3 linked regions of the Oceanispirochaeta sp. M1 genome follow. The protein of the gene in region 2 interacts with the protein of the main gene of each other region in a pairwise test. Links are inferred from orthologs where the notes say so. Each region holds a gene or a part of one and is shown on either strand. Other genes may lie near its edges. The genes, in order: yhbY, rho and nusG.

Region 1 (9,984 bases), on a different replicon or contig from region 2:
CTTCCAACTCATTTGAAACAATCTGGTTAACTGTATGAATGGCAAATTTTATAATTATGAGGCTTTGCACCAGAACAAAAAAGGTAATAAGGAGTACCAGATTCGTAAATATTCGTGTAAAAGTTTTACGCAAGGGCAGGTTCTCCGGTAAAGCGAAAACCGAAACTTCTGACCGCAACTATCCAATCAGGGTTTTCAAGCTTACTTCTGATGTTTTTTACATGTGAGTCAATTGTCTTGGGACTGAGCTCTCCAGTCACAAAATGAAGGTTTTTCTGAATCTGTTCTCTCGATAAAATAGCACCTTCATGAAGAATCAGGGTTGAAAGGATCTCCCATTCCATTGTAGTGAGATGAATATCAACACCATTAAGACTCAGTTTATGTGTTATTTCTGCATATTCTATTGTATCCGGTCCAAGGACCCATTTTTGCTTCTGAACGGCACTGCTGCCGTCAGGATTGGCTCTTTTCAAAATTGCCTTAACCCTCATAATGAGTTCTTTCAATGAAAAAGGCTTGGTTATATAATCCAGAGCTCCCAGTTCAAGACCTGTAATTCGATCTGATTCTTCATTTTGACTGCTCAGGAAGAGGAAAGGTATATTTTTACCCCTCAGATGATCCCTGCTGAAAAAGAAACCGTTACCATCGGGCAGGGAGATATCAATAATTGCAAGATTGGGTATAAAATGTTCCAGAGCTTCTTTTGCCTCTGCACATGAAGCACAGGAAAAGGCTTCATAGTCATTCAGTTTGAGATAGTTTTCAACGGATTCACGAATTGAATCACTGTCCTCAAGAATCAAGATCTTTTCCATATAAATGATATTCACATATTTCAAAAAATATAACTATGAAACCCTGTGAAGATTTAGAGTAGAAAAGTGTAGATTCCGTGTATGGAATTGCTCAGTGAGTAATTCAATATATAAAACTATGGATTCTCCTTGTTTTTTATCTCTACATAGAGATATAATATATATATGACTGAAAAAGAAATGAATCTTAAACTCATAATTGTCCTGGGCAGGATGACTAAATCCATGGAAAAGGCGTTGACACCTCAAATAAGCAATAGTGGAATAACAATGACTCAATTTGCTGTTCTGGAAGCCCTCTACCACAAAGGACCACTCACAGTAAATGAGATCATTGAAACGACTCTTTCATCCAGTGGAAATATGGGAGTTGTGATCAGGAACCTTGAAAAAGCTGGATCTGTTAAAAAAGCTGTCTCAGAACAGGACAAAAGAAGCAGAAAAATAAGTCTGACAAATAAGGGAGAAGACCTTATAGCAGCTCTTTTCCCGGAACATGTAAAAGATATCATGAGGGCTTTTAAGGGTCTGGATATTTCTGAGAAGTCAGCACTCATCGAACTTGTTAAAAAGCTTGGAAAAAGCATAGGAGAATAATGATGTCTCTCAGACCAATACGAAAGATAATAAAACCCCAACAGGTAGTTGATGGGGCTGGTGTTAGTATAAACAGAGTATTTGGAAACCATGAAGTGGAGCTTACAGATCCCTTTCTATTGCTGGACCATCTGATCAATGATGATCCTGATAATAGGATGGCCGGTTTTCCATGGCATCCTCACAGGGGAATAGAGACAATAAGCTATATCCTTGAAGGAGGTCTTCAACATGAAGACAGCATGGGGAATAAGGGGGATTTAAAATCCGGTGATGTGCAGTGGATGACCGCCGGAAGCGGTATTATTCATCAGGAAATGCCCCTACCCGGTGCCCCCAATATATTCCATGGATTCCAGCTTTGGGCAAACCTCCCTTCTGCAGATAAAATGATGGATCCAAGATACCAGGATATTCCGGCTGGAGAGATACCGGAGCTGACAGAGGATGACGGGAGTCATGCCCGTATTATTACGGGTAATTTCTGGGGAAAGACCGGTCCTGTTACGGGCATAGTGACAAATCCCAGTTATATCGACCTCTCAATCCCACCCAATACAGAGAGATCCATAAAAATTGATATAGAACAGAATGCATTTGCCTATATATTTCATGGTTCAGCTGTTTTCAGAACTGCTTCAGAACCTCAAGCTGTAATGACCGAGTATGTGAATGAGTCGGGTACAGCTGAGGCCATTCCTTCTCTGGCTGTTGAGAACCGTCATCTGGTACTCTTTGACAGAGGAGATGAGATACGATTAAGAACAGGAGAAGAGGGCGTTCGTTTCCTTCTTATTTCCGGTCAGCCCCTCAAGGAACCGGTTGCCTGGCACGGCCCTATCGTGATGAACACAAATGAAGAACTGTACAAGGCATTTGAAGAGTACAGAAACGGCAGCTTCCTGAAGCATTGAATCAGAAGCATTGAATCAGAAGCTGAACCATCTGTAAGCCCCTAAAGCCCCTTCTCACGCAGAAGACTGCTCAGCATCAGAAACCAGGCGGCATGGGGTATCCACTGCTCTCCCCAGCGCCATGAATTATCTCCGGGATTGCCTTCCAGCTCAGGTTGAAAGGCAATATCCTTCTCATCATCAAAGCCCGATGTGATACCGTTAGCCACTCCTCCGGGAAGATTATAGTAATCACCCTCATATTCGGGACTGCCGGCTCCCCAGCCGTCAATCATGGAAACATTGAAAGGATTAAGACCCAGCTGCCAGTCAAGTACTGACAGAGCCAGCTTGCTGTTCTGCTGCAGCCTCTCAGAGTTGTCGGACTCCCCGTAAAGGAGAGCGGCTCCAAGGGAGCTGATTCGGCTGTTCTCACCCTGCCACCAGTATCCTGAAGGATTCTCATGGGGATAAAACCACTTATATTCGGCCTTCTCACATCCTTCCACCCAGTGTCTTGGATAGTAAAAAGGATCGGGATCGGCCAGAAGACTGTCAGCGAGAAAAGACAATGCCTTGTTCAGCATATTTTCAGCATCTGTTTTGGCTTGTCCTTCAAGAAACTCCAGGGAAGCCTTGACTGCGATAATTAAAAGTCCCTCATCGGAAGCATGATAATAAGGAATTTTCTCTTCAGGAATGACAAACCACCATCCTTCATTATCATTAAATGAATGGAAGGCAGAAAGAATTTTTCGGGACCAGTATGAGATATCCTCTCTGTATTTTTCATTCCTGCCGGCCCGGTATAACTCCAGGGAAGCTGAGAGAGCACAGTACCAGTCGATAAGGTTCTCCCCGCCCTTCTCGAGAACTTCCCTATTATGCTCCTTCAGGAATGAGTATCCCGACTCAGCAGCTTTCAAGTAGGATTCCTTTCTCTCTCCTTCAGAGAGTACTGCGGCAGAAGCCAGAGCGGCACAGGCCATCCCTCCTCCTTCCCGGAACCCGGCTTTCATTGTAGAAAGACGTTCACCATTCTGGGTTTTATAGGAACAGAGCATACGTGCCTCGGGGTCCTTGCTCCATTGATCAAACAATATTTTATAAAACCAGCCCTCTTCATGCTGCATCTTAAGGAGGAAGTCTGCACCATGATTCATCTCAAACTGAACCCAGCGGCGGAAGTTATCCCCTGCCCAGAGATGAGCATTGTCGTAACGTCTGATAAGATCAGAAAGTATCCAGACCACAAGTGGTGTCTGCTGGGGATTCATTCTCTCTGCATAGGAGAGGTGACTCAGATACTTGCTTGTATCTCCTGAGGCATCATACCAACCGCCACTTGCATCCCGTCTCTCATTGCTTTCCCAGACAGGAACATCCCTGTCGGCCTCATCATATATGCCGTCACTCCGCATGGTCTTGAAATAGACCAGCAGATCAGAAAGATCTTTCTCGGCTATCAGCTCGCTGCTTACAGTAAAGTTTTCAGAGAATTCTGATTCTCCATTATCTTTCATGCCTGAGATGCGGTAACGCCCCGGTTCCAAAGGACCGGAAAAACTGAGTTTTTGAAAATATCTGTTCTTCCAGCCGGGAACGGTCTCCATGGAACTAATTTCAAAATTGGCCGCAGCTATTCCAGTGAAGGCATCAACCAGACCTGCCTCTTTGAGACTGCCGCTGCTGTCACTCTGATAAACTGCCCTGATACCGCTGCTCCTGGAGCAACCTTTCTGATTAACATGAATCATCAGTCAAATGCTCCGGCATCCACAACATTCTGCATCACATAGGTAACGATATCCATATCCATTTCCATAGCCCATCCGTTAACCAGATCTTTTACGTATCTCCAGTCATTCATCTCCAGGTTGTTGAAACCGTCGTCATAGTTCATCTGAAACAGGTCTACCATGTCAGAAAATCTGACATAGTGGGAATCTTCGAGATCCTTTCTGTCCAGAACATGATCAAAGAGATCAAGAGACAGATCTTCAGGCTGTCCCATGCTCTTTGTAAACAGTTCTTTTAGCTCATTAATAAGTTCAGGACTGTTTTCAAAATTATATTTTTTCCTCAGCTTTTTACAGCTTTGCTCGAATTCATTTGTATTCATATAAGGCCTCCTGCCACTCCCACTATACCCCCGGAATCATTATAGAAAAAGAGGGTTATTCAGAATTTGATTTTCCTACTATAATTAACAACGCTTCAATAACATATGTCTTGAAGCCATGTACTGTAATTTAAGAAACAGGAGGGAAGATCTTGTCTGATTATATAAGACCCAGTTGGGATGATTATTTTATGGAAGTCTGTGAAGCCATCTCCAAGAGAGCTACATGTGACAGAGGAAGAAGCGGCTGTGTTATTGCCAGGGACAGACAGATTCTGGTAACCGGATATGTAGGAGCTCCTCCCGGACTGCCCCATTGTGATGAAGCGGGACATCAGTTCAAGACTATGATCCACGAAGACGGCCATGAGAGTCAGCACTGTGTCAGGACTGTCCATGCAGAACAGAATGCCATCTGCCAGGCAGCCAAAAGAGGTGTGTCTCTGGATGGTGCAACACTCTACTGCCGGATGACCCCCTGCCGGACATGCTGTATGCTGATTATCAGCTGCGGTATTAAACGGATAGTCTGTGAAAGACAGTATCATGCAGGTGCCGAGTCGGAAGAGATGTTTAAAATGGCGGGAATAAGCCTGGAATATAAATTCGAAGAGATTCAGGAATACGAAAAACAGTAAAATCTGCTCCGGGAGTATATTGCTCCCGGAACATTCAGATAATGAAATAGATCAGAGCTGCTGATCAGCCCTTGGGAACGTGGTAGATTCTTTTATCATGTTCTTTCTGATAACGGTAGAAAACAGCCATATTGCCGATAATCCTGACCAGATGAGATTCTGTTTTTTCAGCCAGCTCTTCAGCCAGCTCTCGTCTTGTTTCCTTATGGTCAATAAATTTGACCTTAATCATTTCATGGTTTTCCAGCTCGGCATCAACCGCCTTGATAACAGCTTCTGTAAGACCGTTACCACCGATCATTACCACAGGCTTAAGACTGTGGGCTTTTTTACTGAGGTAGCTGCGCTGAAATCCTTTTAAAGCTTCCATAATTAATAACTCCTGATGCTGACACCCTTTCCGGGACTGATTCAGCCTCAAGGACTATGCCATGAAAGGGAATAAATGCAAAGCCCTACAGACTTTAGTCTAAGATTTTAAACATAAATTTACAAAAAAGATGAAGACGTCTATACTCAGAAGCTATGAATTTACTTCTTTTTAAGGAAGAGGAATGGAAAAAACCTATTTCTTCCGATGATCCAAGGGTCAAACACATACACAGCATACTCAAATCAAAGTCCGGAGACAGCCTTGATGCCGGAATTATTGACGGCAAAATAGGCAAGGCGGAAATCAAAGAGATTCTTGAAGACGGAAGCTGCCTTTTTAACTTTACAGCAGAAAGAGATTCTTCTCCCCTCTGCCCTCTGACACTGATAATAGGAACACCCCGCCCTCCTACAGCAAAACGTCTGCTCCGCGATCTTACAGCCGCAGGAATAGAGAGAATTATATTCACAGGTACTGATCTGGGAGAGAAGTCTTATCTAACAAGCAGACTGTGGAGTAAAGAAGAGTGGAAAGAAGCCGTTTTAACAGGGATGGCGCAGGGTGAGTCCACAAGACATCCCCTTATAGAAAAATTCTACTCACTCTACAAATCAATTGATCAGCTGCAGAATGGTGAAGATCTTCTGGCTCTGGACAATGTGAGCCCTGAACTTCCTTTGAGGAGCTACAGTCCTCAAAGTAAAAAATGCTGTTTGGCAATAGGACCCGAGAGAGGATGGAGTGATAGAGAGAGGGAGATACTGAGAGATAGAAACTTCAGTATCTGTTCACTTGGAGACAGGGTTCTCAGAACAGAAACTGCAGCCCTTATGGGAACAGCCCTTGTTCAGGCGGCCATGGGCTATATATGAAAACTTAGAGCCACTCCTGCCCTTCAAGCTCACTCCCATCTGTAAAGACCTTATACAGTTCGAATGCGGGTTCTTCATAGGGATGGTTTATATGGATGGCTTCAATACAGAGAGGAACAAGCTCCTCAGTAACAAGCATCTCGACTCTTACTTCAGGAACTCTTTCAATAGAATTATGACTCCCGATAACAGGCTGACTACCAGCAAGAGGCTTGAATTGACCGGTTCCCTCGGTTTCCCAACAGCAGTGGCTGTAGAATCCCTGTTTACCGGCACCCTGTTCAAAAAGGGCATTCTTTACTTTTTCTTTATCCTTCAATGGAACAAAAACTACTAATTTATACATATATATCTATGTACCGTAACAGAGCAAAAGATTCAAGGTTCAAAGATTTTTTCAGCTCCCTTATTGACAGGAAAGTACGGTTTTAGTAATATGCTCAGGCAGTTGCCGCTGTAGCTCAGTCGGTAGAGCAGTGGACTGAAAATCCGCGTGTCAAGAGTTCAAATCTCTTCGGTGGCACTCTTTTAAGACCGTTCCTTTCAGGGACGGTTTTTTTATGCCCTCATCTCTTCACAGATCAGCTTTTCACATTTTCAATCTCCCCTTATTGACAGAATTTAAACAGTCCTATATAGTCCTGTCTTGTAGTTGCCGCTGTAGCTCAGTCGGTAGAGCAGTGGACTGAAAATCCGCGTGTCAAGAGTTCAAATCTCTTCGGTGGCACTCTTTTAAAACCGCTCCTTTTTAAGGAGCGGTTTTTTTATATGCAAACCTTTCAATTAAAATGATCAAAACCAGCCAAGATTAATCTCCAAAGAAGTGATTTATTTTAAAAACTGTTCTACTATAAAGAAAGAACAATCCGATCTACCGGATACCGGACAGATTGTTATACGGAGGAAATATTATGACTGAGAATGTAGCAGTTCTCTGGGATATAGAAAATGTAACACCAAAAAGCAGTGACAGCCTGCTAATTCAGGGGATGTGGGATTATGCCGAATCATTGGGACGCGTAGTCACATCCTATGCCTATGCAGATTGGAGTAAACCGGGATTTCGTTCACTGGGACCCACTCTTTCGGGACTTCATTTCAATATGCTTCATATTCCCTATCAGAAAACACGAAAAAATAAAAATGGTTCTGACATGCAGCTGGTTACAGATGCTATGGAGCTTTTACGTTATCATGAACATATCACAACCTTTGTCCTGATTACAGGTGACAGTGACTTCCGTTCACTCCTTCTTTCATTAAGAAAGTCTGGAAAAAAGATACATATTATCTGTGACATTAAAACCGCGGCCCAGGATCTCCTGATTCTGGCTGACAGTTTTGCAGACTATAGAGAACTTATGCCAGACGATGATGATTCAGATGATACAGAGAGTGACGACAAGGAAAGTGCCAAAAAGGACTTTCCCAAGGAGTACTGGTTTGAACGTCTTGCTGAATCTGCAGCCATTCTGCAGAAGGACAAGAAATCATCCAACATGGGTTCTGCAAAAATCAACATGAAGATGCTGAACCGTGATTTCAATGAGAAAAAGATTGGTACACGGGGTTATAAACGCTGGAGTGATTTTGTATCAGCTGCCGTAAGAGCAGGGTATGTAACATTACAGGATGATGATAATCAAACTCTTATTCTCCCGGGTAAGGGATATGTTCAGGAAGTAAGCTCACTGCAGACTGCTCTGAGAACCCTGGTAACAACTCTGGAAGCACAGGACGGCGGCAAAGAGCCCCATTTCCACTCATACAGCATTATCAGCAATGAACTCAGGGACAAGGGTGTAGTAATGAAGACACTCGGGTTCAGTCAGTTTAAGAAGTTTATATCTTCTGCCGAGGCTCGAGGGCTTGTTGAAACAAAGATGGAAAACCTGAGAAGTTATGTAAAACTTCAGAAATAGACAATTTTTACGATTTATCAGAGACTAAGAAAACGCCGGAATTTTGTCCGGCGTTTTTTTTATTCACTTAAGATCAGTTTATATAGTTTCTTTTCCAGCTCATAGAAGGCTCTGGAAGAGGTATCACGGTCTCCCGGGGCTAAACCCGCCATGTCGTCCACAAGACGCAGAGGAGGACCATCCAGGAAGACAATCCTGTCTCCCATAAGAATAGCCTCACGAACATCGTGGGTAACCAGTACAGCCGCTGTCTTACACTCCAGAAGCAATGTATTGAGCATGCCTATCAAAGGCATTTTAAGTTTGAGATCAAGCCCCTTGAAAGGCTCATCCATCAATAACAGAGGACTCTCTGAAGCAAAGGCTCTGGCAATGGCTGTACGCTGCTCCATTCCACCGCTCAGACGTGATGGTCTGTAATCTTCAAAACCTTCAAGTCCGACATGACTGATAAGGGCATCACATTTCTTTCGCTTCAGATCGGAATCCAAAGATTCATCCAGGGCAAAGGCAATATTTTCAGCCACTGTCTTCCAGGGAAGAAGCCTTGGTTTCTGAAAGAGATAACTTAGATTTTCAGAAGCACGGGACACTTCTCCGGAACAGGGTTTCAACAGAGTTGCCGCCAGATGGAGAAGTGTCGTCTTTCCGCAGCCTGAGGGTCCGAGAAGAACAGTAGTCCCCTCCTCCTCAATATTAAGGTTGAAATTATCAAGTATTTTCAGCTCATCAAAATTAAAAGAACAGTCTTGCCACCGGATCATCTTTTTTTCTCTCCCAGCCTCAGAAGCGACTCACTCAGGGATGCCAGAAGAACAACAATAAGGGTCCAGGCAAAAAGATGAGCCGTATCCAGCTGGAGCTGCGCCGTCTGCATGGCGGTCCCCAGACCCGATGCAGGCATGCTGAGAACTTCGGCGGCTACAACAGATTTCCAGGTAAGACCGAGGCCCGTTGAAACTCCATTCAGAAGATAGGGCATCACTGAAGGCAGTGTTATTTCCTTTAGCACTGTCCAATGAGATTTATTATAGACAGCGGCCATTTCAAGAAGCTCTCTGTCCACCTGATTAACACCCGAGGCTACTGCCGAACTTATGACAGGATAGGCAATCAGGAAACAGATAAAGACAGGTACCAGCTCGGTAGGAAACCAGATAACCGCAAGAAGAATTAATGATAATACGGGAATGGAACGGATACTGATAAGAAAGGGGTCGGAAAACCATTTAAACATCTGGCTTTTACCGGCTGCAAGCCCTGTAGCAATACCCAGGATCAGGCTGATTGAAAATCCACCCAGCCCTCTCAGGCTTGTGGCAAGAATCTTTGTCCACGCTTCCCGGGTTCCCAGGAAACGCAAAGTCTGCAGCAAAACCTCCTCGGGAGGAGGAAGTATAATGCTGCGTCCGATAATCACAGAGAGGAGCTTCCAGATACTCAGGTAAAGAGCCAGAGATATCAGGGTTGTCCGCATCCTCTTTGATTCAGAAATCATGATCAGTAATAGAATCCTTCTAAAGGCACAGAGCCTCCGATAGATCCGGGATTCAATCCCATAAGACGCTCAAAATAAGGGGTCATCAGTTCCGCCATACCGTCACCCCTGACAAAAGTATAATTACTTCTGGGGATGGCCATCTTAACGATGGGGGCCGGAAGGGTAAAACCGTGCTCTCCTATAAGGGCAGAAGCTTCGGCAGGATTGGAAGAAACCCAGTCCAGAGATTTTCCGGACGCATTCAG
Region 2 (9,990 bases):
TTTCACCGTATGTATGGAATGCTGAATCCCGGAGGCATACTGGCCCTGATGACAAAAATGGTTATAGACAAAGCCGCATTCTCAAAATGGCATTATATTCAGGATCAGAGTCATATCTGTTTCTACGGCAAAAAGACATTTGAATACCTGGCAAAGAAATATGACTGCACCCTGGAATTCCCTGATAGGGATGTTATCTTCCTTCACAGGGACTAGTCTCCCTGACTGACAGCAATTCAATGTAATTTGAGATTCAGATCATTATTATCCTATACTCTATCATAGACACCCCTGGGCCGATGGCTATTGCCCCTGGTCCTATCCCCCCTACCAAAGCAATGCTATTGTCCTGGTAGCAAAAGGAAAATAAAAATGTGGATACAGTATTTCGGTACAGCCATGTCGGTCATTATTGCAGTCTCTCTTATGCAGAAGAATATAAGGTGGCTGCGCATCATCAATGCTGTGGGAGCCATAGGATTCGCTGCTTACGGAGTTCTGATCGGCGCCGTTCCTGTTATGGCCCTTAATAGTTTTATCTTTTTTATTGATCTCTGGTTTCTCTTCCGAATGAGAAATTCGGATGACCGCTTCGACTTTCTGGCTGTTGACGGATTAAAATCACTCTATGTACGGAAGTTCATAGAGTTTCATAAAGACGATATAATCTCATTCTTTCCAGACTTCAATGCAGATGATAAAGATCGGGTGAAGGGTTGTCTGATCCTGAGAGATGTCATACCCGTATCCATCATTCTCTACCGTCTTGATGAAAACAATAAGACTGGGGAAATCATTATCGATTATTCTATTCCAAGCCACAGAGACAGGACAAATGCCCGCTACTTCTTTGATTATGTTCTGCGCCATGTTGAACTGGGTTCAGTAGAACGAATGACAGCTCAGGCAGGAAGCAGCAGTCATCAGCAATACCTTAAACATATGGGATTTACGGCTGTTTCTGAAGAAACAGAACTGCCGGCCGTATATGAACGCAGCATAAATTAAAATGAGGGATTTAACTGAGAAGGGAACATAGCGGTATTTGAATATTGATGATTGTTCAGTTCAGGGAATCGATAGCTTCTTCCAGCTCTTTCCGGCTTATGCCGAAATGATTCAGCCTGGCAAGAAACTGTTTGGTGTTTCCATAACCTATATGCAGAATCTGACCGAGGTCCTGGCGCTTTTCCTTTGAACCGGCAGTACCGCTTAGACCGTAATAATCCATATCTTCCAGATTAAATGTTTCCAGCTCCTCAACCATTTTGAACCTGGCCTTTTCAAGGGCTGCTCTGATGGCCTCGGGTGTTGCGTTTTCCACACCGATATTATCTTTTTTAGTTCCCTCTTTCCGGGAAATATAAGCATGCTTTACTTTAGGAACGGCTTTCTCAATGGTATCTCTGATTGTCTCACCGGCATGATCGGGGTCCGTGAGAATGATAACACCCACCCGTTCACTGGCAAAACGTATTTTATCTAATGTCTTTTTGGACTTCACAGCGAAACCATGAACAGGCAGAACTTCAGCCTGCACGGCTTTTTTGACGGCATCCACATCATCTACACCTTCAACGACAATCAGTTCCTGAATTTTCAACATGATTACTATGCCTGTCCTTTTATTGATCTCTTTGAAATTGAATAATCAATATGCTTTTCCAGTATCACCAGCTCAAAACCCTCTTCAGGTATATAACGGACTTCTTTGTCTCTGTAGCCTATAGAGTGATAGAATTGAAGATTATCCACAGCCCAACGGGGGGTGTCCAGCCCCCAGACCCCTATATGTGAATTCTGCTGCTCAACAAGCTGAAAAACACGCTTACCAATGCCCCTGTTCTGAGCCTCAGGCTGAATAAACACCCGATTGATCCAGCCTGTACCGGCCTTTTTCTCAGAAAAGTACATGCCTCCCAAGAGAGAATCTCCAATACATATTTTATATAGGGAACCGGCAGTGAGAGCTTTTCGGTGCCATTCAATACTGTCAAATCCAGCAGGCCCTCCCGGTTCATAGGGAGACATCCTTACAGAATGATCCATAAATGCAAATTCAGAGATTTTCACCAGCTGAGGAAGTTCATGCTCCAAAGCCGGATTAAGGGAGACAAACTCAGGCTTGAGCTGTTCCGGACTCATAGGGAATCCATTCATACCAGTCCCTTATCCCGAGGGATTCAGCCCAGAGATCAGTTCTGCTGCGGTCACCTGCGGGAGTATCATCGGATATTTCAAGTGTTGCATCTAAAAGCCTCTGTATTTTCCGGCTCTGGGGAAGATTGTCAACTCTGCTCATGAAAGAGGTACCTGCAAATCGATCCAGAAGATTAAGATATACTGCATTCATAATAAGAGACGCATCATATATGGTCTTCGGACTATAGAGCTTCACCTCTTCACTCTGAGCAGCCATGAAATCACGGAACTGCTGCTCCAGGACCAGCACTCTTGCTTCCCCCAGCTCAGGCATCTCTTCATAGATGGCTTTCTGAATAAAAATATCCGCCGGCTGGCTGATGAGCTGATTCACAACACCGAAAATCCAGGCTTTAACTATCTCATCCTCATTCAGAGCTTTTGCAAGATCAGCTCTGTCCCCGGCATCCAGGGCCAGTCGCATCTTTGCATTGGTAAAATGTCTGTTGCCGGAAGAGGGAATCAGTCGCTGCCCTTCCTCCTCCCGGAACATCCTCAGGATCTGATAACATTTACAGGCTATCAGATGCTGACCCTCAGGATCTTTGAACCCCTCGGAAATATATATATAGTGGGCTTCATCATTTTCAGCTGCCGGTCTGGTTTCAACCATACTCGGCATTCCGCCCGCCTGTACCCATTGTACGGGCTTTCCTGTTTCCTTCTCTACCCGTCTGGATAGAGCCTCCACAGAATCAAATATTGTAAGATTCATTAATCCTCTTTCACCGCCACCTTAAACCGTTTGATTTTTTTAGTAGTGGTCATTTCCATTGCTTCGTCGAGTATATGAAATCGTCCGATTTTCTGATAGGGCTTAAGACCGGAATTCACCTCATCTATTACAGTCTGAAAATGAGCAGGGCTCTTATTTTCCGCATCCTGATTGGGATAGATTAAAGCCTCAACACCTTCGGTTTTCATTTTAGCATCCAGAACATAAGCTCTGATCAAAATCTGCTCAATTTCATCATAAAGCTGGAACTTATCTTCAATTTCCTCGGGGAAAACATTCTTTCCACCCTCGGTAACAATCATTGATTTGGCACGTCCGGTAAGGTAGAGATAATTATCTGAATCCAGATACCCGACATCACCGGTTTTGAAAAAACCGTCTTCAGTAAAGACATCTGCAGTAGCCTCTTCGTTCTTATAATAACCCTGCATAATCATGGAGCCCTTAAGAGCTATCTCACCGTAGCCCTTTTCATCAGGATCGAGGATTTTAGTTTCAGTACCTGGAATCATCTTTCCAACAGACTCTTCTTTATAGGCTTCTTTGGGATTGAGAGCAACAATGGGAGAAGTCTCTGTCAGACCGTATCCCTGAACAAAATCGATCCCCAGCTGATTAAACATCTTGAATGTTGATGCAGGTAGAGGTCCGCCTCCGCAGATACAGACTCTGTTTGTATCCAGAGACAGTTTGGCCAGGATACCGTTGAACATTTTTTTGCCGGGATTCACCTTAAAGTACTTCTTAATGATCCCACTGACCCACATGAGAAATCGAATCAGACCGTAAACAACGGGCCCCTTCTCTTTAATTCCCTTCATGAGTCCTCTGATAAGCTTATTGAAAAGCATGGGAACACCAAGGAACATGGTCACCTTACCCTGCTTCAGGTCTTTTAGTATCTGGCCTATGGCAAGATGTTTGGCAAATACGACTTCCGATCCCACACAGAGCGATTCAATGAAAACCGCAAGCATGGAATAGGAATGATGCAGAGGCAGAAGAGCATAAAAAACATCTGTGTGAAAGATATTCATGTTTGCCTGAGCCTGATAAGCATCGCTTATGAAATTAGAATGTGTGAGCATAACACCCTTTGAAAGACCGGTTGTTCCGGAAGTAAAAAGGATTGCCGCCAGATCATCTTCTTCAGGAAGCTCTATATCCGCATTCCCTTCGAACTTAAGATCCATAATATAACTGTCTTTACCGGGAGAAAGTCCGATAAGGGCTTTAAGTTTTTTATCCTTGAAATGATCATATTTCTCTTCATCACAGAAAAGAATATCAACATCGGCCATCTTCATAAGGCCTTCAACTTCTTTATCTTTCAGACCATAGTCAATGGGTGCAACAACAGCACCGGCAAATAGAACACCCAGATAAGCGAGTCCCCACTCGGGAGAGTTTTTACCTGTGACTGCGACTCTGTCACCTTTTTTAACTCCAAGGGAGTGAAGATACTGAGCCAGCATCTTGGATTTTGCAAGAACCTCATTATAGTTCAGCTCAAGAAGTTCGGGAGCGAAAGCAGTAAAGGCTCTTCTCTCACCATAACGTTCGGCAGTAATCTCCAGAACTTCTGGAAGTGTGGGCCATGTCCCGTTGAATTGTTTTCCCTTATAGTCTGCGAGAAAATCCCAGGGTGTCTGATTCATATTTCATTCTCCTACAAAGAGTTTTGTATAATATTTTATTCCATGAATATAGAAATGGAAAGAAAATTTACCTCTACTACATTATTGATACCATATAAATACACTACATTGTATTTTAATTTCCCTATTCATAGAATAATATATTAAGATGACTGATAAATATTAAAAAATCTTAATTTTTTAAGAAAAAAAAGGAGTTTCCATGATTGCAAAATCCCCTTTCGGAAAAACAGCTCACAACAGTACCAGAACCCTCTTCGGTGCGGCAGCCCTGGCTGAAGTCAGTCAAGCTGATGCAGACAGAACTCTGGACCTTCTGTTCCGCTATGGAATAAATCATATTGATACTGCCGCCAGCTATGGTGAGGCGGAACTGAGAATAGGCCCATGGATGCCAAAGCACAGAGATAAATTCTTCCTCGCCACAAAGACAGAAATGCGGACATACAGCGGGGCTATGAAAGAACTGGAAAACTCCAGAAAAAGACTGCAGAGCGATGTAATTGATCTGTGGCAGATGCATGTACTTGTAGATGAAGAGGGTTGGCAGACCGCAATGGGTCCTGATGGTGCTCTTAAAGCCTTTATAGAGGCTAAGGAGAAAGGATGGGTCCGTTTCCTTGGAGTAACTGGACACGGTGTACAGGCTCCCGACTTTCATAGACGGAGCCTTGAAGTCCACCCTTTTGACTCAGTACTCCTCCCCTGGAATTTCCCCATGAGCCTTAATGAGAATTACAGCAGAAGCTTCAATGAATTGAAAAAAATCTGTATGGAAAAAGAAATTGTCATGCAGACAATCAAAGCAACCTGCCGCAGACCCTGGCCGGTGGGAAAACAAAATAGAGCCACCTGGTATGAACCTCTTGAGGAGCAGGGGGATATCAACAGGGCAGTATCCTACATTCTCTCTGATCCTCAACTTTTTCTGAATACAGCCGGAGATATTGATATTCTACCCAGGGTTCTTCAGGCAGCAGCAGATTTCTCAGAAGGAAAAATAACTGATCCATCAGATGCAGAGATGGCAGCTATGGCTGAGAAACTTACGATGGCACCCCTTTTTCACTCAGCAGACTGAGGATCAATAAGGGCCCGCTGTTCTTCAATATGAAAAAAACTCACTGCAGAGTTCAGATCTTCCGACTTCTTCTTCAGCTCTTCAGCCATGGCGGCTATCTCCTCGCTGGAGCTGGCATTGGCCTGAATAACCTCGTCCATCTGCAGCAGGGCCGTATTGATCTGCTGAGCCCCTGTCGCCTGCTCTTTACTCCCCTCCAGGATCTCTTCTGAAATCTGGGCGGATTTCTTTATTGCCGGAACAACACGGTCCATCATCTCTCTGGTCAGATCTGCCTTTTTGGTACTATCTGCTGAAACCTGGGTGATATCATTAGCAGCTTCCTGACTGTGCTCTGCCAGCTTACGCACTTCTGATGCTACAACAGCAAATCCCTTACCCGCCTCACCGGCTCTGGCTGCCTCTATGGCCGCATTAAGAGCCAGCAAATTTGTGTTTCTGGCTATCTCTTCAATGATTCCGATCTTGTTGGAGATAAACTTCATGGATTCCACTGCCTCTTCTACAGCCTGACTGCCTGCAGTGGCATCACTGGCTGCCTGATTGACAATCCTGTTGGATTCTGTGGAATGTTCAGTATTCTGCTGAATATTTGCAGAGAGCTGTTCCATGGAGGCTGAGATCTCCTCCGCGCTGCTTGCCTGTTCACTGGCACCCGAAGCCACCTGACGGGAAGAATCACTCACCTCCACTGCACTCCTATTGATTACAACAGACGCCTCGGAAATATCAGTGATAATACTCCGCAGACGAAGAATCATATCATTGAAGGCCTCCGCAAGAATCCCTGTCTCATCCTTGGTTTTAACATGGATTTCATGAGAGAGATCCCCTTCGGCGATGAGTCTTGCTTCACCGGAAATATAGGCTACAGGAGCGGCAATTTTCTTTCCCACAAACAGGGAAAGCAATCCTGCCATGATAATGACTGCAAGGTCCGCTAATATAATGATCATCCTGGTCTGCTCAAGAGCCTTTTCCAGTGTCTGTGTTTCATTGAGGATCAGGGCATCTATATCATCAATATAATTACCCGTACCGATGCACCAGTCCCAGGGTTCAAAATAGACTGTATAGGAGCGCTTGGGAGCCGCTTCACTCTCTCCGGGGCGGGGAAAATAGTATTCGGTAAACCCGGTGCCCGCCTTTGCGGCTGCCACAAGATCCCTGATCAGATAATTCCCTCTGGTATCCTGGAGATCCCAGCGGCTTGTTCCTTCAATGTCCTGCCCCAGCATGGCGATAGTCATACCCGTGGAGTCATAGATAAAGATATAGCCATCTTCACCGTAGTTGAGACTTCTAATGTACTCTTTTGCCTCTTCCATGGCTTCCGCCTCACCCAGCTCACCGCGACGCTCGTAACTGTGTTCAACCATAGACTGGGCAACTACAACAAGATTCTGCGACATCCTGTCGAATTCATTTCTCATATTGTATTCGAGTGTTTCCAGGCTCTGATCGCCCTGTTTTTTAATCTGCAGGATAGACACGATACTCATGGATATACCTAAAAAAAGGAGACAGGAAATAACGAGTGTGATGATTTTATTCTGGATTTTTCTCATATTGACCTCCCAGGATCGAAGGGTCTGATGCGGATATAAATACTTTAATAAATATCCTTATATTCGTGAATTATAATAGAATTAGTAATAAAAATCCAATATTCTAAGACCTGCCGGTCCGGGGTAGAGATCGGAACAGTTGTCAGGGCATAAAAAAAACCGCTCTTTCGAGCGGTTCTTCAATCACAAATCTGAATAGATCAGTCTTTGCTCTTAATTCCGTATTTTTTGTTGAATCTTTCAACACGACCAGCGGTATCTACCAGTTTCTGTTTTCCTGTGTAAAAAGGGTGGCAGGAGCTGCAAATTTCAACTTCCATATCACCATGGGTAGAACGGGTCTCAATAACGTTTCCGCAGGCGCACTTTACAGTGGCATCCACATATTTGGGATGAATTCCTTCTTTCATAACTAATTGTCCTCCGTCGGCTCTCCGTTTCAAAGAGCCTAAATTGTCCTATGCCGAATTCATCGACTTTAAGAACGCCTCATTATTCTTGGTTTTCCTCATCTTGTCAACTATCATTTCAGTACATTCCATATCATCCATGGGACTCATGACTTTTCTGAGGAGCCACATCTTATTAAGTTCTTCATTTGTAAGAAGCAAATCTTCTTTTCTGGTAGCAGATTTCTTTATATTGATGGCCGGAAAGACTCTCTTGTCGGCCAGTTTTCTATCCAGAATAAGCTCCATATTACCGGTACCCTTGAATTCTTCAAAGATAACCTCATCCATGCGGCTTCCTGTTTCAATCAGGGCTGTGGCCACAATGGTCAGGCTCCCTCCGTTTTCAATATTACGGGCAGCACCGAAAAAGCGTTTTGGCTTATGCAGGGCATTGGAATCCACACCACCGGAAAGGATCTTTCCTGATGTAGGGACAGTCTGGTTATAGGCACGGGCCAGTCTGGTGATAGAGTCCAGAAGAATAACAACATCCTTCTTATGCTCAACAAGACGTCTGGCTTTTTCCAGTACCATTTCGGCAACCTGTACATGCCTGCTGGACTGTTCATCAAAGGTTGATGCGATTACTTCTCCCTGAACACCTCGCTGCATATCCGTTACTTCTTCAGGACGCTCATCAATAAGTAGAACAATAAGCTGAACTTCGGGATGATTTTCCGTAATGGCATTGGCTATCTTCTGAAGAATCATTGTTTTACCAGATCGGGGAGGTGAAACAATAAGCCCTCTCTGCCCCAATCCGATAGGACAGAACAGGTTGATCATTCTGGTAGAAGGATCTGGAATCTTGGTTTCCATATTCAGACGTTTTGTAGGATACAGGGGGGTAAGGTTCTCAAAAGAGACTCTTGACTGGGCCACATCGGGTTCATCAAAGTTTACATTGACGACCCTCAGCATGGCAAAGAAGCGCTCTCCTTCCTTGGGAGAACGGATCTGACCATATACTGTATCACCTGTCTTCAGGTTGAAAAGTCTGATCTGAGAGGGAGAGATGTAGATGTCATCACTGCCGGGTAGATATGAGTTCTGAGGAGAACGGAGAAATCCATATCCGTCAGGAAGTATCTCAAGAGCTCCATAAGCATATATAACCCCATTTCGGTTTTCAATATGGAACTTAAGTATTGTAAAAATAACTTCCTGCTTCTTCAGAGTGATAAGATCTTCTCTTTCAATTTCCAAATTGTCGGCAAAGGTTCTCAGGTCGGGCATTGTCATTATAGAGAGATCATTGATAGTCAGAGTGGGCTGATCTGCGGTGGGCAGAGGCTGATTTTTCATCTGCCTTGGTGAATCATTCCGTCTGTTCTTACCAGTTTTTCTCTTATTGAATGAATTATTCCTTCTACTTGAGTTATCATTCCTGGAGTTATCATTCCTGGAGTTATCATTCCTGGAGTTATCGTTCCTGGAGTTATCATTCCTGGAGTTATCATTCCTGGAGTTATCATTCCTGGAGTTATCGTTCCTGGAATTATCGTTCCTGGAGTTATCATTCCTGGAATTATCGTCTCTGGAATTATCGTCTCTTTTGTTCGGTTCTTCAGAAGAGCCTTTGGCTGCGGGAACATCAGATGATACTTCTGCAGGTTTTTCACTTATACCGGAAGTCTGTTCCGATGCATCAGTACTTACCTCTGCCGCTGAAGTATTTCCTGCTTTATCAGCAGCTCCTTCATCAGAAGGTTTATCTTTAGGTTTTTCAGTATCTACTGATTTTCCTTCTGACTCGGCTGCAGGTTTTTCAGTATCTACTGATATTTCTGCTGACTCGGCTGCGGGTTTTTCAAGTAAAGCCTTCTTCCGGACTCTCTTAACAGTCGGACTCTCTTCATTACTATCTGAAGTACTGTCACCATCTTCACTGCTGACCTTAGCTTTCTTTTTTACGACAGCGCGTTTTCTGACTGCTGTTTTTTTAACAGTAATTGTTTTGCTTTCTTTAGCTTTTTTTTCTACAGAAGCTTCTGCAACTGTATCAGATCCGTTCCCCAGATCAAGTTCCTTCTGAGTATCAGCAGTTTCGGAAACCGCATTCTCTACCTGAGGATTGTCCAGATTCTTCCGGATTATCGCCATAAATTCTCCAACGTAGTTTTGATTAATAACTAATATGTCAATTTCTTCAAAATTTTTTCTTGTATTAAGGATTAAAAGTGAAGATTCAGACTTGCTAAGGGATTGTTCCCGCCTGGGGGGCATACCGTTCTATATTTCCAATATATTATCAGCTGATGTCACTGTCAAGGGAGGATTAAGACAAAATAGC
Region 3 (10,029 bases), on a different replicon or contig from region 2:
GACCTCTGTAATCCGTAAAGAAAAAGCTATTTACTCCGTCAAACTGCTCTTTAAGAGCGTTAACGGCATCGATTTTACTCTGCTGTACTTTCTTTTCTGCCATATCTTACTCCTTCACCACTACTTTGACGCCGGGGCCCATAGTAGAAGACAGTGCAATAGACTTGATGAACTCGCCCTTCACATCGGAAGGTCTTTTCTTAATCAGGTCACTCATGAAAACATCGTAGTTTTCGGCAATACTGGAAGCATCCATCGAAACCTTACCGACAGCCAGGTGTACAACACCGGTTTTATCAGCACGATATTCAACACGACCCTGTTTCAATTCAGCCAGAGCACCCTTGATGTCCATAGTAACGGTACGTGTCTTGGGGTTAGGCATCAGCCCTCGCCTACCAAGAACAGGACCGAGTTTACCAACTTCCCTCATCATATCAGGAGTAGCAACACAGACATCGAAGTCCAGCCAACCGTCTTTGATCTTTGCAACAAGATCTTCATCACCGACATAAGCGGCACCGGCTTCCAGAGCTTCTTTAGCTTTATCACCCTTGGCAAATACAAGAATCTTCTTTTCAGCGGTAAACTGATTGGGAAGACTGACGGTATCACGGATAGAATGATTCTTTTTAATATTAAGCTTAACAGAAACCTCAACGGTTTCATCAAACTTTGCGAAAGCTGCTTCTTTTACAAGACTTACGGCTTCGGTGGTTTCATAAACCTTTCCGAAATCAACCTTGGCTGCAGCTGCTATGTAATTCTTACCTTTAGCCATAGATTAACCCTCCACCTTGATACCCATAGAGCGGGCAGTTCCAGAAATAATACTGATTGCAGCTTCCATGTCGTTAGCATTCAGGTCAACCATTTTGGTTTCGGCAATTGCCTGAACCTGTGCACGAGTCACTGTGGCAACCTTAACTTTATGGGGTTCAGCAGAACCCTTATCAAGTTTGGCAGCCTTCTTCAGCAGTACTGCTGCAGGGGGTGTCTTGGTGACAAAAGTAAAACTTCTGTCGGCAAATACTGTAATTACTACAGGAATTGTGAGTCCAGGCTCGTAATTCTTAGTTCGATCATTAAACTGCTGAACGAACTGAGGAGCAGGAACACCATGAGGACCGAGGGCCGGTCCTACAGGAGGTGCCGGGGTCGCTTTACCAGCGGGCACCTGTAGCTTAATATAAGCTGTTACCTTTTTCTTGGCCATTAAAATCTCCTTGTGGTCTTAACATCCTTCCCCAACGGAAGGACTCCCATCTATTTAAAACGACTAAGTCGTCTTTAGATCTTTTCAACCTGAGAGAAATCTACTTCTACAGGAGTACTTCTTCCGAAGATACCCACCATAACTCTCAGTTTGCCTTTTTCCTGGTTAACCTCTTCGATATTACCGGAAAAAGATTCAAAAGGTCCTTCTACAACACGAACCTCTTCGCCCACAGCAAAATCCTGCTTGGACTGATATCGGCGCTCTGCTTTAATAGCACCGGTTTTCTGAAGAATCGACTTGGCTTCATCATGACTGATGGGCTGAGGCTTTGAACCGGATGCATATCCTACAAAACCTACAACACTCTGAATCTTCTTAATCTGAGTACAGACGTTTTTCCAACCTCTGTCAGGTAGATCCATCTCAAGCAAAACATAACCAGGCAGGAATTTCTTAGAAACGGTACGCTTTTTTCCATTGCGGACTTCCACAACATCTTCAGCAGGAACCTTTACATCAAGAACAGCTCCCCCAAGAGAACCGTCTTCCATATAGAGTCGAATATATTTTTCAACCTTGTTTTCATACCCCGAATAGGTATGAAGAACGTACCATCCCTTTGCCATTACACATCCTTGCCTCTGGGGGCTTGATTAGAAAATAAAGAAAAGTCCTTTCAGAAGAACAAAATCAACCACACCAAAAAAGATAGCAAAAAGTGCTGTAGAGACAAGAACAACCTTGGTAGAGGATGCAACTGAATCTTTTCCGGGCCATACGACCTTCTTCAACTCTCCGTAACTTTCAGAGAAAAACGCTTTAATCTTCTTCATAAATAATAAGCTCCCGATGATAAACAGTACCGATTTCTCGGCACCTCTTTAGACAAACAAACTCCGACACAAAGGCCGGAGGTCTGTCTAATCAGAAAATAAAATTAAAAAAAACAGGCCAGGTAGGACTCGAACCTACAACATCCGGTTTTGGAGACCGGCGCTCTAGCCATTGGAGCTACTGGCCTGTATATAAACTTATTTAATTTTGGTCTCTTTGTGATCAGTAGACCCTTTACACCATTTACAGTACTTCTTCATCTCAAGTTTACCCTGGACGTTTCTTCTGTTTTTAGTAGTTGTGTAGTTTCTACGTTTACAGGTTGTACACTGAAGAGCAATCAGTTCAACTGCTCCCTTCTTTGATTTAGCCATAATTATTATCTCCCGCCTAAAAAGCCGAATTTTTCGCTCAGCAAAATATCTAAAGTAAAAATAAAGCCTCCGACCGGATTCGAACCGGTGACCCCAACCTTACCATGGTCGTACTCTACCGACTGAGCTACAGAGGCATGTCCTAAAATGCTCATAGAAAGTACCAAAATGCTTTTCCTTTGTCAACTCTTTTACCCAAAAAATAATTTATAAAAAAAGAAGTCAAATATTTCCCTATCCTGAAAAAAATTATTTCAAAATAAATTTTCCCTCAATCCACAGCCGGATAATCTTTATAAAAAGAAACAACCGCAGAACAGGCTTCCCTGTAGCGCTTATATTTCCTGTCATAAATTTCATAATACTCAGCCCGGGGTTTGATCTCATGCTTTATTTTCACAAGAGAATCTACAGCAGCCGTTATGCTATCATACCGACCTAAAGCCACAGAAGCAAGACAGGCACAACCAAGAAGTTCAGCATCTTCAATCTCGGGAATCAGCATTGTTTTCCCTGTTATATCGGCTTTCATCTGATTCCAGACATGACTTTTGGCCTGACCTCCGGAAATTCGAAGCTCTTTAACAGGCAGATCCAACTCTTCAAAAATCTCCAGACTCCGTCTGACGGCGAATCCGATTGCCTCCATTACAGAACGCCCCAATTCAAACTTACCCTGTGAAGGATCGAGCATAGTAAAAAGACCATTTGAAAATTCCCATAGGTTTTCACCCTTCATACTGGGGAAAAAAAAGGGATGATCCTGGGTGGCGGGAATGCTGTCCACACCCTTCATGGTTTCGATGTAGTTGTTTTTTTCCTGACCCGTAAGAGAGCGATACCACTCAAACAGAGTTCCCGTGGAAGATAAAATGGCAGCGATATTGGTAAACCCTTCCAGTGCATGAGGCAGCTCTCTCACCCTACTGTCTCCACTGGGAGCGGTTGCACAGTAATTAATCCCTTCAGAAGTACCGGCACGGTCACAGATCCGCCCCGGTCTGACTGCACCCGAACCTATAAGAGAAGCAATAAAGTCACTGCCGCAGGCAATCACCGGTGTACCCGGCTTCAAAGGAGTCTTTAAATAGGCATCTTCTGAGACGGGGGCCACGGGGACTCCCATATCAATAAGCTCAGGAAAAGCATCCTTTCTGAACCCCAGTCTGTCCAGCTCATCTTCTGACCAGACATAAGGCAGATACTCTCTATGGGGAATAACCATAACAGAGCGGCCTGTAAGCTGGGTATAGAGAATTTCAGGGCATGATAAGAAATAATCAGCCTTGTCATATGCAGACCTATCTTCTTTTCTCAGCCAGTTGATTCTGGACAGATAGTAAGAACTGCTTTGAAATTCAGGATCACTGTAATCCCTGTTCCACATCAGAGCGGAAGTCAGAGGGCGTCCGGACTTGTCTGCCGCAACCATTGTGGGACCGTTCCCGCTTATGGCGACAGCAGTGATTCTGTCGGTTCCGATATTTTCCAGTATTTCCTGAAACCCCTGTGACCAAAGTTCAGTAGAAAAGGATTGATCCCCCCGGATTACATCCGAAGGAAAACTAATCCTGTGATATGAGAAAAGATGCCCCTCATCTGTAATAAGCCCTCCCTTCATGGAGGAGGTTCCTATATCTACGGCAAGTATCACTGATTACCCCAGTGTCTGTATTATTTTTTCTTCAGCATTCTCTGAATCATCTTGCTGTTATCCAATAGAGGTGAAACAGAACGATTATGATGAACTCTGGAGATGGATCGGGCAAAAAGGTTTGATACACTTGCAGAAAAAAACCACTCCTTTGAAAGGATCTCTTCGGGAAGGGTTACTGCGTTGGTTCCTACGATATAATCAAAGTATCCTTCTTTATACGCCTCATCAAAATGCTCTACTGCAGAACCTGAAAACATGGGCAGGGAAACAGAGCATATTATTTTCTTTGCTCCCAGCTCACGTATAAGCTTCATAGCCTTTATCAAAGTACCGCCGGTACCCAGCATATCATCCGCCATAAAGACAGTTTTTCCGGTGACATCACCCAGAAGGCGGGCAGAGATGATATTTGAATCTGCTGCAGAGCGAGTGACTTTGGAATAATCCCTCTCCTTGTAAAGGAGAGCTAGAGGCTTTTTCAGGGAGTTGGCATAAAATTTATTCCTCTCAATGGCACCTGTATCCGGAGAAACAACTACAAAATCCTCATCCATAAGATTAATCTTGCTGTTGAGCTGTCTGAGAATTTGATAAGAAGCATGCAGATTTTCAAGAGAAAGCTTGTGAAAACAGTGTGATATTTCCTTTGAATGAATATCCAGAGTAATGATGCGGTCAACACCCATACTTTCATACATGCGCCCCAGAGTTGAAGCGGTCAGTCCTTCCCGGCCTTTTGATTTATGCTGACGGCTGTAGGGATAGGTTGGCAGAACCAGAGAAACCCGGCGGGCTCCCGACTTCATGGCGGCATCAATAGTCACATAAAGACTCATTAGGTGGTCATTGACCGAACAGAGACTCTTTTCGTCTGAACCGGAAAAGCGAATGGGTGTCATATTAGCCATATCCTGAACAATATAGACATCCGCTCCTCTGATAGATCTGAGGATCTCCGCCTTCAGTTCCCCATTGGCGAATTTAGTAATTTTACAGGGGATCTTAAAAGAAGGACTCCTGTAAGTTGAGGAATCACCCACAGCGGAAACACGATGTGAAATGATATCATTGGCAAAATTGGATTGCTTGCATACTTCCTCTCTATCTATATTATAGAGACGGGAAATATAGCTGACTTTTTTTTCGAACCGTGTCCTGTAAATCGTCTTTAAATGGGAGGTGATTTCATTAGCAAATTGCTCTCCCCCCGGACAGGCGATCACACCAAGAGACGTGGGTTTGGAAAAACTCATCTAATATCCTTATTATTTATTGATTTATGTTCTAAAAAGATAGCACAGCCATAAAGCGGGGTCAATAATTAGGGTTTGCCTGTAAGTCCAAAAAAAGCATAATATGCCCCCACACCGGCACATTCCTTAGATTATAAAATCCAATTACAAATGCCCATGTGGGTATAGGAGAATTTTCATGTCAAATTCAATTAAATATTCCACCCTGCGGCTGCTGCCGGCAGCCTTGATTTTCTTATTGTTTTTATCCTGTAGCCCAAAAGAACAGAGTTCTGCCGAAGAATCCTCAACAGAATCATCAAGCTCAATAAAAGCTATGTCCCTTGCAGTCTTTATCCCGGGAGTCCTGGCCGGAAGCCCCACCTACGAAATGATGGATACGGGAGTCAGAAAAGCCGCCGGAGAAAAAGGTGCAACAGTAAAGACAGTGGAAGGCGGTTTCAACCAGGCCGAATGGAAATCCAAGGTACTGGCACTTGCCGCCGAAAAAAAATACGACCTCATTATAAGCTCTAATCCTTCCATGCCCGAAATATGCAGAGAGATTAAGACAACTTTCAAGGATCAGAATTTCCTGATTCTTGAAGGAAGCAGAATTGAAAATGATACTGTATCTACTTTTCTGTTCAGCCATCTGGAGCTCTCCTATATGCTGGGTTATCTGGCAGGTCTTGCCACCCAGTCCGACGAACTGCCCGGTGCCGACAGCATGCTGAAAGTGGGCCTGATCGCCGGACAGGAATACCCTGAGATGATGCAGAGAATAAAACCCGGATTTACACGGGGCCTTCAGGCCGCTGCTCCGGAGGGAGAACTTGATTTCAGAGTTATTGGTAACTGGTACGATGCCGCCCGGGCTTCCGACCTGGCTATGAGCATGTTTGATGAGGGTGTAGATATTATTCTAACAATCGCCGGAGGGGCCAACCAGGGAGTTGTCTCTGCTGCAAAAAAAAAGGGGAAATATGTACTGTGGTATGACACAGACGGTTACTCCATAGAACCGGGAGTTATCCTTGGAAGCGGTATAATAAGAGAAGATATCGCAGCCTACGAACAGACTCTTCTGGCTCTTGAGGGAAAACTCGAAACGGGGTCCTCTGTATACGCAGGTGTTTATGAAGGTTATGTCGATTTCCTTGATGATGAATCACTTTACAAGGAACATGTTCCCGAATCTATCCGCAAGGCCATGAAAGAAGAGACAGACAAGCTCAGAAACGGCAGCCTTAAGTTCAGATAGACATCAGAGAGACAGGAAAAATACAAAGCTTTGGCAGATGAAACAGCCCCTTCAAATATTCTGGAATTAGAAAACATTACTCAGATTTTCCCTGAAAACGGAATCCGGGCCTGTTCAAATATCAGCATGGTTATCCGCAGAGCCGAGATTCTCGCAATTATGGGAGAAAACGGTGCCGGGAAGTCTACTTTAATGTTCCTGATTTCCGGCTTTATGGACGAAACCGAAGGGGTTATCAGAACTTCCGAAGGGACAGATTCTGTATACAGAAGAGACCTGGTGGGGATGGTTCATCAAAAACCGCTCCTGGCGGGAAATTTGACGGTTATGGAAAACATCATCCTCGGTCCGGAAAAAGGATTCTTCCGAAGAGACAGAATACTGAATGAAATTACTGAAATTCAGGAGCACTATGGCCTGCCCCTGGACCTTAATCTGAAAGCCCGCTATCTCACGGCCCCCCAAATTCAGAGATGTGAACTGATCAGAGCCCTCTGGAAGAATAAAAAGATTATTATCCTTGATGAACCGACTGCCAGCCTCTCCCCCAGTCAGAACGAAGAACTATTCAGCCTGATATTCAGACTGAAAGAAGAGGGAAAAACCATACTCTTCATCAGCCATAAAATCCATGAAGTAATAAAGGCCGCTGACCGCATCGCCGTGCTCAGGCGGGGAGAACTGCAGGGGGTTTCTGAGAAGAAGGATTTAAGCCCCTCTGATATATCCAGACAGATGATCGGAGAAGACGACGGGACAGAATACCTTGAAACCATAAGTCCCCCCCGTGATATGGATACGGATGAAATGCCTATTCTCGAGCTGTCAGACATTGAGTACAGTGAGCTGGGAAACAGGCGTCTTAAAGATATCAGTTTTAAACTGTACCCCGGAGAGATCCTGGGAATGGGCGGCATCAGGGAAAACGGACTGACCTTTATCGAAGATCTCCTGAGTGGAATAATTCAGCCCTCTTCAGGAACTATATTCATAAATGGTAAAAACAGGATGCCCCTGAGCCCATATAAAGTAAGACGAAATGGAATATCCTACATCCCTGCAGACCGACTGAGCCGGGGAGCTGATCCTGAATCCAGTCTCGCCGAAAACCTGTCGGTTCTTAAAAGACAGACAGGCAAAGGAAGTTACCGCAAAAGACTGATTCACTGGGCAAAAATTTTCATAAAGGAACAGGACATCAAGGGTGAAGCCGAACAGCAGGTAAAGACACTCTCGGGTGGAAATATCCAGAAAATGATTGTAGCCAGAGAACTGGAAAAGACAGCTCCTCTTCTGTTTGTTTCAGAACCCAGCTGGGGTCTCGATTTCAAGAGCAGGAAAAAACTGCATAATCAGCTGCTTAAGGCCAGGTCAGAGGGGATTGCCATTCTCCTGCTCACAACGGATCTGGAAGAACTTCTGAGTCTGAGTGACAGAGCCTGTATTCTCAGCGATGGATTTCTTACTGAGATAGAAAGAAGCGAAGAACAGTGGAACAGAAATTTTATCGGAGAAAAAATGACGGGAGCAGACAGAATATGAAGATAGATCTGACCCGGGGGATGAAAAAAATCCGCATACCAGGCACTTTGCCTGTACTTCTTCTCTGCCTTGCAGCAGCTGCGGTAGTGATTCTGTTCTTCAGCAATACTCCAATGGAGACGCTTTATTACTTCTTCCCGGGAGTTTTATCCAACAGCCTGTATCTGGGAGAAATGCTCAACACCATAGTCCTTTTGAGTATTACCGGCCTTGGAATTGTCCTGGCCTTTAATGCAGGATCGTTTAACCTGGGAGGAGAAGGTCAGGTCTATACCGGAGCGATCTGCGCAGTATTGACTGCCAGACTGCTCCCAGAGATGCCGGGAATCCCCGGGATTTCAGTATTATTATTAAGCGGAATAGCCGGAGGTGCAGCACTTGCTTTTATCTCAGGTGTATTAAAGGCCCTCTGGGACGTGGATGACCTGATCAGTACCTTTCTTCTTTCTGCAGGAGTAGGAAAACTGATCGATTATCTGATTACAGGCCCCTTAAGGGATTCTTCAAGCTATCTGATGACAACGGCGCCTCTACCTGAAAAATTCAGACTCCCCTCTCTGCTTATACCAAGTCCATTCAACATATCTTTTCTGCTGCCTCTCCTGCTTCTCCCACTATTTCATTACTTTCTGAATCATACCCGCCAGGGATATGAACTGCAGATAACAGGAAGGAGCAGCAGCTTTGCCAGACACAGCGGCCTCAACATGAGAATCTACCAGACACTCCCCCTCACAGCCAGTGGAGCCCTTCACGGTCTGGCCGGGGCACTGGTATTGACGGGGACCTATTTTGCAGGAATACAGGGACTCACCTCGGGACTGGGCTGGAACGGTATAGCCGTTGCCATGATTGCAGGCCGGAAAGTTCCAGGATTGCTGCCGGCAGCTCTCTTTTTCGCATGGATAAGCCAGGGTTCAAAAATAGCGGTACTCCATTCAGACATATCCCTTGAACTGGGTGCCATTATTCAGGGTGTTCTCTTTCTGCTGATATCCTCTTCGGTTCTCCGGATAAAATCACGGAGGAGAAGATGATACTTGTAATTCTGGCCAGCGCAACTCCACTGATTTTAGCGGCTCTGGGAGGGCTTCTCACAGAGAGAGCAGGAGTACTGAACATAGCCCTGGAAGGGATGATACTGGGTTCAGCTTTTGCAGCCGTATTGATCGCCGGATTAAGCGGCAGTATTTTCCTGGGTACCCTGGGAGCTCTTTTTGCAGGAATGCTTATCTCCATGCTCTTCAATCTGGGAACCTTTACTCTCAAAGGCAATCCTTTTATAACAGGTTTGGGAATCAATGTGCTGGTTCCGGCACTGACGGTATCCATATCCCAGCGGATTTATGGAAACCAGGGCATTATCCGCCCGGAGAATATATCTTCTGTATTCAAGATTGCAGGAATGGATATGTTCACAATCACTGCCCTTGCAGCTGCTGTGATCATGCTTATAGTATTCTTCAGAACCAGGCAGGGGCTGATTATCCGCTCCTGCGGAGAGCAGGAAGACCTGCTGATCAGCAGAGGGATAAATCCTGTAAAGGTCAAGAAACAGATGGTCCTTTTATCCGGAGCATTTTCTGGTCTTGCTGGTGGGGCACTCTCTCTGAACCTTGGTGTATATGTGCCCGGAATGTCAGCGGGAAAAGGATGGATTGCCCTGGTGGCCATCTATCTGGGATACAGGAGAATCCCCGGTGTTGTTCTTGCCTGTATCCTTTTCAGTATGGCCGAATGGGGAGCCAACAGAGCTCAGGGATTCCTTGGTATCCCGCCGACTCTGATACTCAGCTTCCCCTATTTCCTCACCCTGGCAGCTCTGTGGCTCTTTTCTATCAGAAAAAGCAGAAGCAATACAGGCCTCTGAGCTATGTTGATTTTTTGTTAGATTTTGGTTAATTTCC

What was found.
Region 1: the proteins of rho (region 2) and yhbY interact in binary tests that used the Escherichia coli proteins (3 or more experiments, as listed by UniProt). The link is inferred for Oceanispirochaeta sp. M1 from one-to-one orthologs.
Region 3: the proteins of rho (region 2) and nusG interact in binary tests that used the Escherichia coli proteins (3 or more experiments, as listed by UniProt). The link is inferred for Oceanispirochaeta sp. M1 from one-to-one orthologs.

What each region holds. Positions count from the first base shown.
Region 1 is NZ_QQPQ01000013.1:72,370-82,353, reverse strand. Bases 3,789-6,679 are described here. They hold yhbY (ribosome assembly RNA-binding protein YhbY), read right to left. Parts: upstream 5,442-6,679; coding sequence 5,136-5,441; downstream 3,789-5,135. Other genes in these bases: DV872_RS11170 (NGG1p interacting factor NIF3), read right to left, coding at 6,321-6,662; DV872_RS11175 (RsmE family RNA methyltransferase), read left to right, coding at 5,597-6,316; DV872_RS11185 (cytidine/deoxycytidylate deaminase family protein), read left to right, coding at 4,586-5,071; DV872_RS11190 (hypothetical protein), read right to left, coding at 4,068-4,433; DV872_RS11195 (glycoside hydrolase family 9 protein), read right to left, coding at 3,789-4,068. In the rest of the region: DV872_RS11215 (HAMP domain-containing sensor histidine kinase), read right to left, coding at 1-133; DV872_RS11210 (response regulator transcription factor), read right to left, coding at 126-821; DV872_RS11205 (MarR family winged helix-turn-helix transcriptional regulator), read left to right, coding at 987-1,418; DV872_RS11200 (pirin family protein), read left to right, coding at 1,421-2,332; more of DV872_RS11195, read right to left, coding at 2,374-3,788; DV872_RS11155 (NYN domain-containing protein), read left to right, coding at 7,228-8,238; DV872_RS11150 (ABC transporter ATP-binding protein), read right to left, coding at 8,298-9,002; DV872_RS11145 (ABC transporter permease), read right to left, coding at 8,999-9,736; DV872_RS11140 (ABC transporter substrate-binding protein), read right to left, coding at 9,739-9,984.
Region 2 is NZ_QQPQ01000010.1:84,288-94,277, forward strand. What follows is about bases 7,094-9,990. They hold rho (transcription termination factor Rho), read right to left. Parts: upstream 9,483-9,990; coding sequence 7,704-9,482; downstream 7,094-7,703. Other genes in these bases: DV872_RS08965 (methyl-accepting chemotaxis protein), read right to left, coding at 7,094-7,245; rpmE (50S ribosomal protein L31), read right to left, coding at 7,446-7,655; DV872_RS08980 (CinA family protein), read right to left, coding at 9,976-9,990. Also shown: DV872_RS08930 (class I SAM-dependent methyltransferase), read left to right, coding at 1-216; DV872_RS08935 (hypothetical protein), read left to right, coding at 373-1,008; rnmV (ribonuclease M5), read right to left, coding at 1,064-1,606; DV872_RS08945 (GNAT family N-acetyltransferase), read right to left, coding at 1,612-2,145; DV872_RS08950 (hypothetical protein), read right to left, coding at 2,120-2,917; DV872_RS08955 (long-chain fatty acid--CoA ligase), read right to left, coding at 2,917-4,596; DV872_RS08960 (aldo/keto reductase), read left to right, coding at 4,799-5,677; more of DV872_RS08965, read right to left, coding at 5,662-7,093. UniProt on the Escherichia coli protein: Facilitates transcription termination by a mechanism that involves Rho binding to the nascent RNA, activation of Rho's RNA-dependent ATPase activity, and release of the mRNA from the DNA template.
Region 3 is NZ_QQPQ01000022.1:29,738-39,766, reverse strand. Bases 69-3,004 are described here. They hold nusG (transcription termination/antitermination protein NusG), read right to left. Parts: upstream 1,846-3,004; coding sequence 1,291-1,845; downstream 69-1,290. Other genes in these bases: DV872_RS15820 (FGGY-family carbohydrate kinase), read right to left, coding at 2,699-3,004; rpmG (50S ribosomal protein L33), read right to left, coding at 2,251-2,427; secE (preprotein translocase subunit SecE), read right to left, coding at 1,873-2,052; rplK (50S ribosomal protein L11), read right to left, coding at 785-1,216; rplA (50S ribosomal protein L1), read right to left, coding at 107-781. Also shown: more of rplJ, read right to left, coding at 1-68; more of DV872_RS15820, read right to left, coding at 3,005-4,081; prs (ribose-phosphate diphosphokinase), read right to left, coding at 4,102-5,337; DV872_RS15810 (BMP family ABC transporter substrate-binding protein), read left to right, coding at 5,516-6,580; DV872_RS15805 (ATP-binding cassette domain-containing protein), read left to right, coding at 6,611-8,122; DV872_RS15800 (ABC transporter permease), read left to right, coding at 8,119-9,159; DV872_RS15795 (ABC transporter permease), read left to right, coding at 9,156-9,992. UniProt on the Escherichia coli protein: Part of the processive rRNA transcription and antitermination complex (rrnTAC). The complex forms an RNA-chaperone ring around the RNA exit tunnel of RNA polymerase (RNAP).